Regions from separate parts of the Streptomyces sp. NPDC102283 genome, predicted to be linked through region 1. Evidence: riboswitches for the same ligand, from Rfam matches in the RefSeq annotation. Region 1 holds a riboswitch; the other holds the start of a gene.
What was found. Region 1 has a riboswitch for cyclic di-AMP ahead of ACIRJT_RS05105 (transglycosylase SLT domain-containing protein). Riboswitches for the same ligand answer to the same signal wherever they lie in the genome.
Positions count from the first base shown of each region.

Region 2: it holds a riboswitch for cyclic di-AMP, as region 1 does, so the genes downstream of both, ACIRJT_RS13185 (transglycosylase family protein) here and ACIRJT_RS05105 (transglycosylase SLT domain-containing protein) in region 1, are expected to answer to the same signal.

Region 1 covers NZ_JBIWLQ010000002.1:143,508-146,903, reverse strand. The annotation lists gene ACIRJT_RS05110 (FAD-dependent oxidoreductase) at 1-1,280, opposite strand, end outside; cyclic di-AMP (ydaO/yuaA leader) riboswitch at 1,733-1,920, shown strand; gene ACIRJT_RS05105 (transglycosylase SLT domain-containing protein) at 1,926-2,768, shown strand; gene ACIRJT_RS05100 (GMC oxidoreductase) at 2,925-3,396, shown strand, end outside.
Region 2 covers NZ_JBIWLQ010000005.1:383,660-387,055, reverse strand. The annotation lists gene eno (phosphopyruvate hydratase) at 1-213, opposite strand, end outside; gene ACIRJT_RS13185 (transglycosylase family protein) at 537-1,253, opposite strand; cyclic di-AMP (ydaO/yuaA leader) riboswitch at 1,259-1,442, opposite strand; gene ACIRJT_RS13180 (transglycosylase family protein) at 1,732-2,808, opposite strand; gene ACIRJT_RS13175 (cytochrome P450) at 2,996-3,396, opposite strand, start outside.

The DNA.
Region 1 (3,396 bases):
TCGTGGGCGTCCAGCCTGTGCCAGCCCTCCCAGGTCGTGTAGCGCACGCCGCGGTCTTCCAGGAAGGCCTCGACGGCCTCCGGGGCGGGCGTCGCCGGCTCGGGCAGCCGCCCGGCGGCACGGTCCTCCAGGACACAGGCGACCGTCTCGTTGGCGTCGCCCTTGGTGTGCCCGATCAGACCGATCGGACCGCGCTTGATCCAACCGGTGACGTAGACCGAGCTCATGTGCTCGTCGCCGGCGATGACGCGGCCCGCCTCGTGCGGCACGGTGCCGGAGGTCACGTCGAAGGGGAGCTTGGGCAGCTCCTCCGAGTAGTAGCCGACGGCGCGGTAGACGCTCTGCATGTCCCAGTCGGTGAACCGACCGGTGCCCCGGACGTTGCCGGTGCCGTCCAGCTCGGTGCGCTCGGTGCGCAGTGCCACGACCTTGCCGTCCTCGCCGAGGATCTCGACCGGGGACTCGAAGAAGTGCAGGAACAGCTTGTGCGGGCGGTCGCCGACGTCGCGGATCGCCCAGTTCTCCAGGGTCTGCGCGACCATGTTGGCCTGCTTGTTCTCCCGGCGGGTCGCGATGGAGCCCTCGTCGTACTCGATGTCCTCGGGGTTGACGATGACCTCGATGTTGGGGGAGTGGTCCAGCTCCCGCAGCTCCATCGGGCTGAACTTGGCCTGTGCGGGGCCACGCCGCCCGAACACGTGCACCTCCAGCGCCTTGTTCTCCTTGAGGCCCTGGTACACGTTGTCCGGGATCTCGGTGGGCAGCAGCTCGTCCGCCGTCTTGGCCAGGACGCGTGCCACGTCCAGCGCCACGTTCCCGACGCCGAGCACGGCGACCTTCTCCGCGGTGAGCGGCCAGGTGCGCGGGACCTCGGGGTGTCCGTCGTACCAGGAGACGAACTCGGCCGCGCCGTAGGAGCCCTCCAGCTGGATGCCGGGCACGTCGAGCGCCCGGTCGGCCTCGGCGCCGGTGGAGAAGATCACCGCGTCGTAGAACGACCGCAGGTCGTCCAGGCCGATGTCGTGCGGGTAGCTGACGTTCCCGAAGAGACGGATCTGGGGCTTGTCCAGCACCTGGTGCAGAGCCTTGACGATGCCCTTGATCCGCGGGTGGTCGGGGGCCACGCCGTAACGGATCAGACCGAAGGGCGCGGGCATGCGCTCGAAGAGGTCGATAGAGACCCCCGGGTCCTGGCAGACCTCGGATTTGAGCAGCGCGTCCGCAGCGTAGATACCGGCGGGGCCGGCTCCGACAATGGCGACGCGGACGGGGCGTGTCATGGCGTGGTGATCCTTCGGGGCGGGCGAACGCGGGCAGGTACAGCGTACGTCGGAGGTAAGGGTTGGCTTACTAGTCTCCACCGCACACCGTAAGCGATCGCCCCGCGGGCTCTCCGACCGGCCCTGCCTAAAGTGTCCGATTAGTCCGTTTACCTGTGTCGTTATGGGTGATTTGTTTCTTTTAGGCGCCCTGTTCCATAAGGGGCTTATCGGGGATGTTGAGGCATTCGTTGGAGCTTGTTTTCGCCATCGTCGCAAGGGAGTGGTGAGCGTCACGTCCGGGGGCGCGGACGTGGAAGCGGAAGCATTGGTTCCCTTCTGTGTGAGGAAAGTTGACGGAGTGACGGAGCGACCCGATCCGGCAATTCCGCCTTTCGATCTTGTATGTAAAGGGAAATCCGGAATGCGGGGCTTGTTCTGTTCGGCGTTTCTCGCCTACGGTCACCGTCAATCCGGATGGAACGCCGAATCCTGCCGCCGTCCGGGAATCCGAAACCCACTCACGTACGGCAGGAGCGGGGGACCCAGGTAAGTCGCCGATCCGTAACCGGAACGGCTTGGGGTGAAGTCGCACGAGCGTGCGGCCAGACATCTCCCGTCTGAACCCGACAGCTCACCTCGCAGGCGCCGGAGAGGAAATCCCCCATGCCCGCACAGGGTAAGCACCGTCGTCCCCAGTCCACCTCGCTGCGTCGCGGCCTCGCCGTCGTGACCGTCGGCGGAGCCGTTCTCGCCCTCCCGGTGATCGGTGCCACCAGTGCCTTCGCGGCCCCCGCGCCCACCGCCGCGCCGCAGCAGGCCGTAGCGCCCACCTCGGTGGCCCAAGCGGATTCCGCCGTGAAGGCCGCGCCCGCCCAGCATTCCGTCGCGGCCGGTGAAACGCTTTCCAAGATCGCCCGCGCATATTCCGTCAGCGGCGGCTGGGAGAAGCTGTACGAAGGCAACCGGAAGATCGTCGGAGAGAATCCCGATCTTATTCACCCCGGTATCAAGCTGGCCCTCGGAACCAAGGCCGAGGCCCCTTCGGGCGGCAAGGTGGACAAGGCCGCCAAGGCTTCCCCGTCCGCCGCGCGCGGCGGAGAGGCGGACCGCGCCGACCGTTCGGAGCGCATCGACGCCGCTCCCGTGGCAAAGGCCGCTCCGGCCGCCGAGAAGGCCGTCACGTACACGAACGACCTCGACGGCTGGATCAAGGAGTCCCTGGCGGTCATGGCCGAACAGGGCATCCCCGGCACCTACGAGGGCATCCACCGCAACATCCTGCGCGAGTCCTCGGGCAACCCGGCCGCGATCAACAACTGGGACTCCAACGCGGTCAAGGGCACCCCGTCCAAGGGGCTGCTCCAGGTCATCGACCCGACCTTCCAGGCCTACCACGTGCCCGGCACCTCGACCGACAGCTACGACCCGGTCGCCAACATCACGGCCGCGTGCAACTACGCCGCGGACCGGTACGGCTCGATCGACAACGTCTTCGGCGCCTACTGATCCTCCTCGCCCGAGCCCGAGGGGCCCCGGACCTCATGGTCCGGGGCCCCTCCGTCATGCCGGGCGATGCCGGGAAGTTACCCCCGGGTTTCTAGTGACTTACCACGCGATCGACAGTAGAACCTGTTCCACTCTGTCGAGAGTGAGGGATGTCACATGAGCGAAACTAGCAAGTGGAATGGCGAGACCAAGGGTGTTTCGCGTCGGAAATTCATCGCTGGAACAGGTTCTCTTCTGGGTGCTGCGGCGATCGCCGGGCACACCGCACCGGCGTGGGCGGGCGTCCGGGCGGCATCAGCGCCGATCGGCTCCGGCGCCCGGGTGCCGGTCCTGGTCGTCGGCACCGGATACGGCGGCTCCGTGGCCGCCCTCCGGCTCGCCCAGGCCGGGGTCGACGTCCATATGGTCGAGATGGGCATGGCCTGGGACACTCCGGGCGCGGACGGCAAGATCTTCGCCAACACCACCAGGCCCGACGACCGCTCCTTCTGGCTGCGGACCCGGACCAAGCAGCCGCTGAGCAACTTCCTCGGCTTCCCCATCGACAAGGGCGTCAACCGCTACACCGGCATCCTGGACGCCGAGGAGTTCGCCGGCATCACGGTCTACCAGGGCCGCGGCGTGGGCG
Region 2 (3,396 bases), on a different contig from region 1:
GACGGCGAGGACGGCCTTCTCGACGCCCTTGCCCATGTAGCGGTTGGGGTCACCGTCGCGAAGCTCAATGGCCTCGAACGCACCGGTGGAGGCGCCGGACGGAACAGCAGCACGGCCCGTGCTGCCGTCGTCGAGGCCAACCTCGACCTCGACCGTGGGGTTGCCGCGGGAGTCGAGGATTTCCCTGGCTACGACGACGTCGATGGACGGCACGAGGCATCTCCTTCTGGGATCTGACACTGGTTGTGCAGGGTCACTGTGGCCTTGCGGCACGAGCCTATCGGGCCCGGCCGCGTCGGCCAGCCGACCGCCCGCCTCCTGGGACGAAAAAGGACCCAAGGGCCTGCATCACGGGACAAAACTCTAGAAATCTACTGAGCGGTAACAACAAGAGGTGAACGAATACGAGTCCACGGGCCTCCGCCTCCCACGAAGAACCCGGCCCGGCGCGCTGGGGGGACGAGCGCGCCGGGCCGGGAAGCCGTGCGAGGGGAAGTGCCGCCGGACGCTTCCCCTCCGGGGAGGAGAGACGGCGATTACTTCAGGTGGAGCTGCTGGCCCGGGAAGATCAGGTCCGCGTCCTTGACGATGTCGTCGTTGAGGTCGAAGAGCTTGCTCCAGCCGCCCTTGACGCCCTCCGCCCCGGCGATGGTGCTCAGGGTGTCGCCGGCCTCGACCTTGTACTCGCCGTCGCCCTTCTGGACCTTCTCGCCGGTCGGGGTGGTGACGGTCTTCTTGCTCTCGGCCTTCTTCTCGGCCTGCGGAGCGGTGCGCTGCTCGGAGCGCGTGGTGGGCTGCTCGGCCTGGCGCTCGGGCTGGGCCTGCTCGGGCTTGCTCTCGCCGGAGCCGGAGCCGGTGTTCACGCCCGGGTCCACACCGTCGTTGGTGAGGCCGCCGGCGCCAGCGCAGGCCCAGGCGCCCGGGCCCTGCAGGTCGAGAAGCTTCTCGGCGGTGGCGATCTGCTGGTCCTTGGAGGCCAGGTCGGCACGGGAGGCGTACTGCGTACCGCCGGCGGCGGCCCAGCTGGACTGCGAGAACTGCAGTCCGCCGTAGTAGCCGTTGCCGGTGTTGATGGACCAGTTGCCACCGGACTCGCACTGGGCGACGGCGTCCCAGGTCTCGACGGAGGCGGCGGAAGCGTTGGTCGCGCCCATCAGCGGGACGGCGATGGCGGCGCCGGTGACACCCGCGAGGGTGGCGATGCGGGTGGCCTTGGACGGGCGGCGGTGCTTGCCCTTGCTGTTCAGCAGCATGGAACGAATCTCCTCACCGACGCCTACGAGGTGAGCTGTCGGGTTCGGGCTGATGAGTTGCCCGGTCGCACGGTGCTGCTCGCGACTTCACCCCAAGCCGTTCCCGTACGTCCTCGTCGGTCTCGACGAGGCGTCCGGACCCGGCGGCCTACCTGGGTCCCCCGCTCCTGCCTACGGCGCTTACGCGTCTGTTCCCTTCGACCGACGGCAGGATTCGGCGTGACGGTCGACGGGGCCCGCGGTGCGAGCGGTTCCGACCGTAAACACAGGCAACCCCGACATTCAAAGATGGACATAGGGGGCAATCAACCCGAACTCGCGGTGGCCTGCGGGCCGTTTCCGCAGGTGGGGGGCGATACGCCCGGACCGGCCGGACGAAAAGCGCCAGTTGAAGCAAAGAGACCCATGTCTCACTTACGCAAAAGTGGACATAGGTCTCTTAACTGCCCCGATTTTCGGGGGGTTTTCCCGAATTCGATCAGTTGGCGGCGGGCGCCCCGGCGGACGCCCCGGCACCCTCCGGCGCCGCCTTGTCCGCACTCTTGTCCGCGCTCCTGTCCGCATCCCGGTCCAGGCCCAGTTCCAGGTTCTGGCCGGGCAGGATCAGGTCCGGGTCGGAGCCCAGGAGGCCCTTGTTCGCCTCGTACAGGCCGGTCCAGCCGCCGGGGATCTCCTGCGCGTCGGCGATCGCCCAGAGGTTGTCGCCGGGCCGCACCGTGTACCCGCCGGAGGCCGCAGCGCCGCCGTCCCGCGCGTCGCCGTCACCGCGCGAGGCGTGCCGGCCGGATTCGCGGGGGCCGTCCGTCCGGCCCGCGTCGGCCTCCTCGGGCGCGGGGGCGCCCCGGTGCTTGCCCGCCCTGCCGTCCTCGCCCGCCGAGGCGTCGGGGACCGTGGAGGGGTCCGAGGCGTCGGGGGCGGGCGGGACGGAGGGCGTCACCGAGGAGTCGGGGCGCTCACTCCCCTTCTCCGCGCCACCACTGCCACCCTTGTCCGCCTCGTCACCCTTCTCACCCTTGCCGGATTCATCAGCTTCTCCGGACTTGCCGGATTCACCCGTTTCGCCGGGTGCGTCCGCTTCACCGGTCGGGCCGGTCGTCGGGTCGGCCGAGGGGTCCGCCGACGGATCGGCGGACGGGTCCGCGGACGGCGAGGTGCCCGGGTCGACGCCCGGCAGGCCGCCGTCCAGTGCGAGGCCGGAGATGACGGCGCAGCTGGGCCACGCCTTCGGGCCCTGGTCGTCCAGCACCTTCTCGGCCACCGAGATCTGCTGCGAGCGGCTGGCGAGGTCGGCGCGGGGTGCGAACGCCGTCCCGCCGTACGCCGACCAGGTCTCCTGCGAGAACTGGAGCCCGCCGTAGTAGCCGTTGCCGAGATCGGCGCTCCACATGCCGCCGCTCTCGCACTCGGCGACCCGGTCCCAGGTGGTGGCCTCGGCGGCCTGCGCGCCGCCTGCGCCGAGCAGCGGGATGGCGATGGCCGATCCCGTCACGCCTGCGGCGACGATGATGGCGGGTGCCTGACGAGGGCGGCGGTGTCTGCCGTTCGCGGAGCCCATGGGTATGCCTTCCGTGCGACTGACAAGCGAGTGACCTGGGCGCCGCGCAGCGGATTCCGTGCCGGACTCCGTGTCTGCTTCGGCGCACAGGTGACGCGTGAGCAAGGTGCGACCGACGCGTCGAACCGTGAACCTAGCGGGACTCGAACGTGTGTCACAAGTCGATGCAGCGCAGATCACGTGAAAGTCACAGAGTTGACACTGTGTCACTTTTTTCGGATCGGCTACCCGGTTCGAACTCGACCGGAAGAGTGCGCAGACCACGCATGATGAGCCCGCCACGCCAGCGCAAATCGCCAGCTTCTCCTGCAAGTCGCAGGTCAGGAAGGCGTCTCAACAGCGTGGCCAGCGCGGTCTGGCCCTCCAGCCTGGCCAGCGGCGCTCCCAGGCAGTAGTGGATGCCGTGCCCGTATCCGAGGTGCTGATTGTCACGCCGTGCAAGGTCCAGGGTGTCCGGATCCGTGAACCGCTCCGGGTCGCGGTCGGCCGCCGCCAGCACCACCAGCACGGGATCCCCGGCGGCGATCTCCTCGCCGCCCAGGGTCAGCGCCTCGGTGGCGTACCGCCAGGTCGCCATCTCGACCGGCC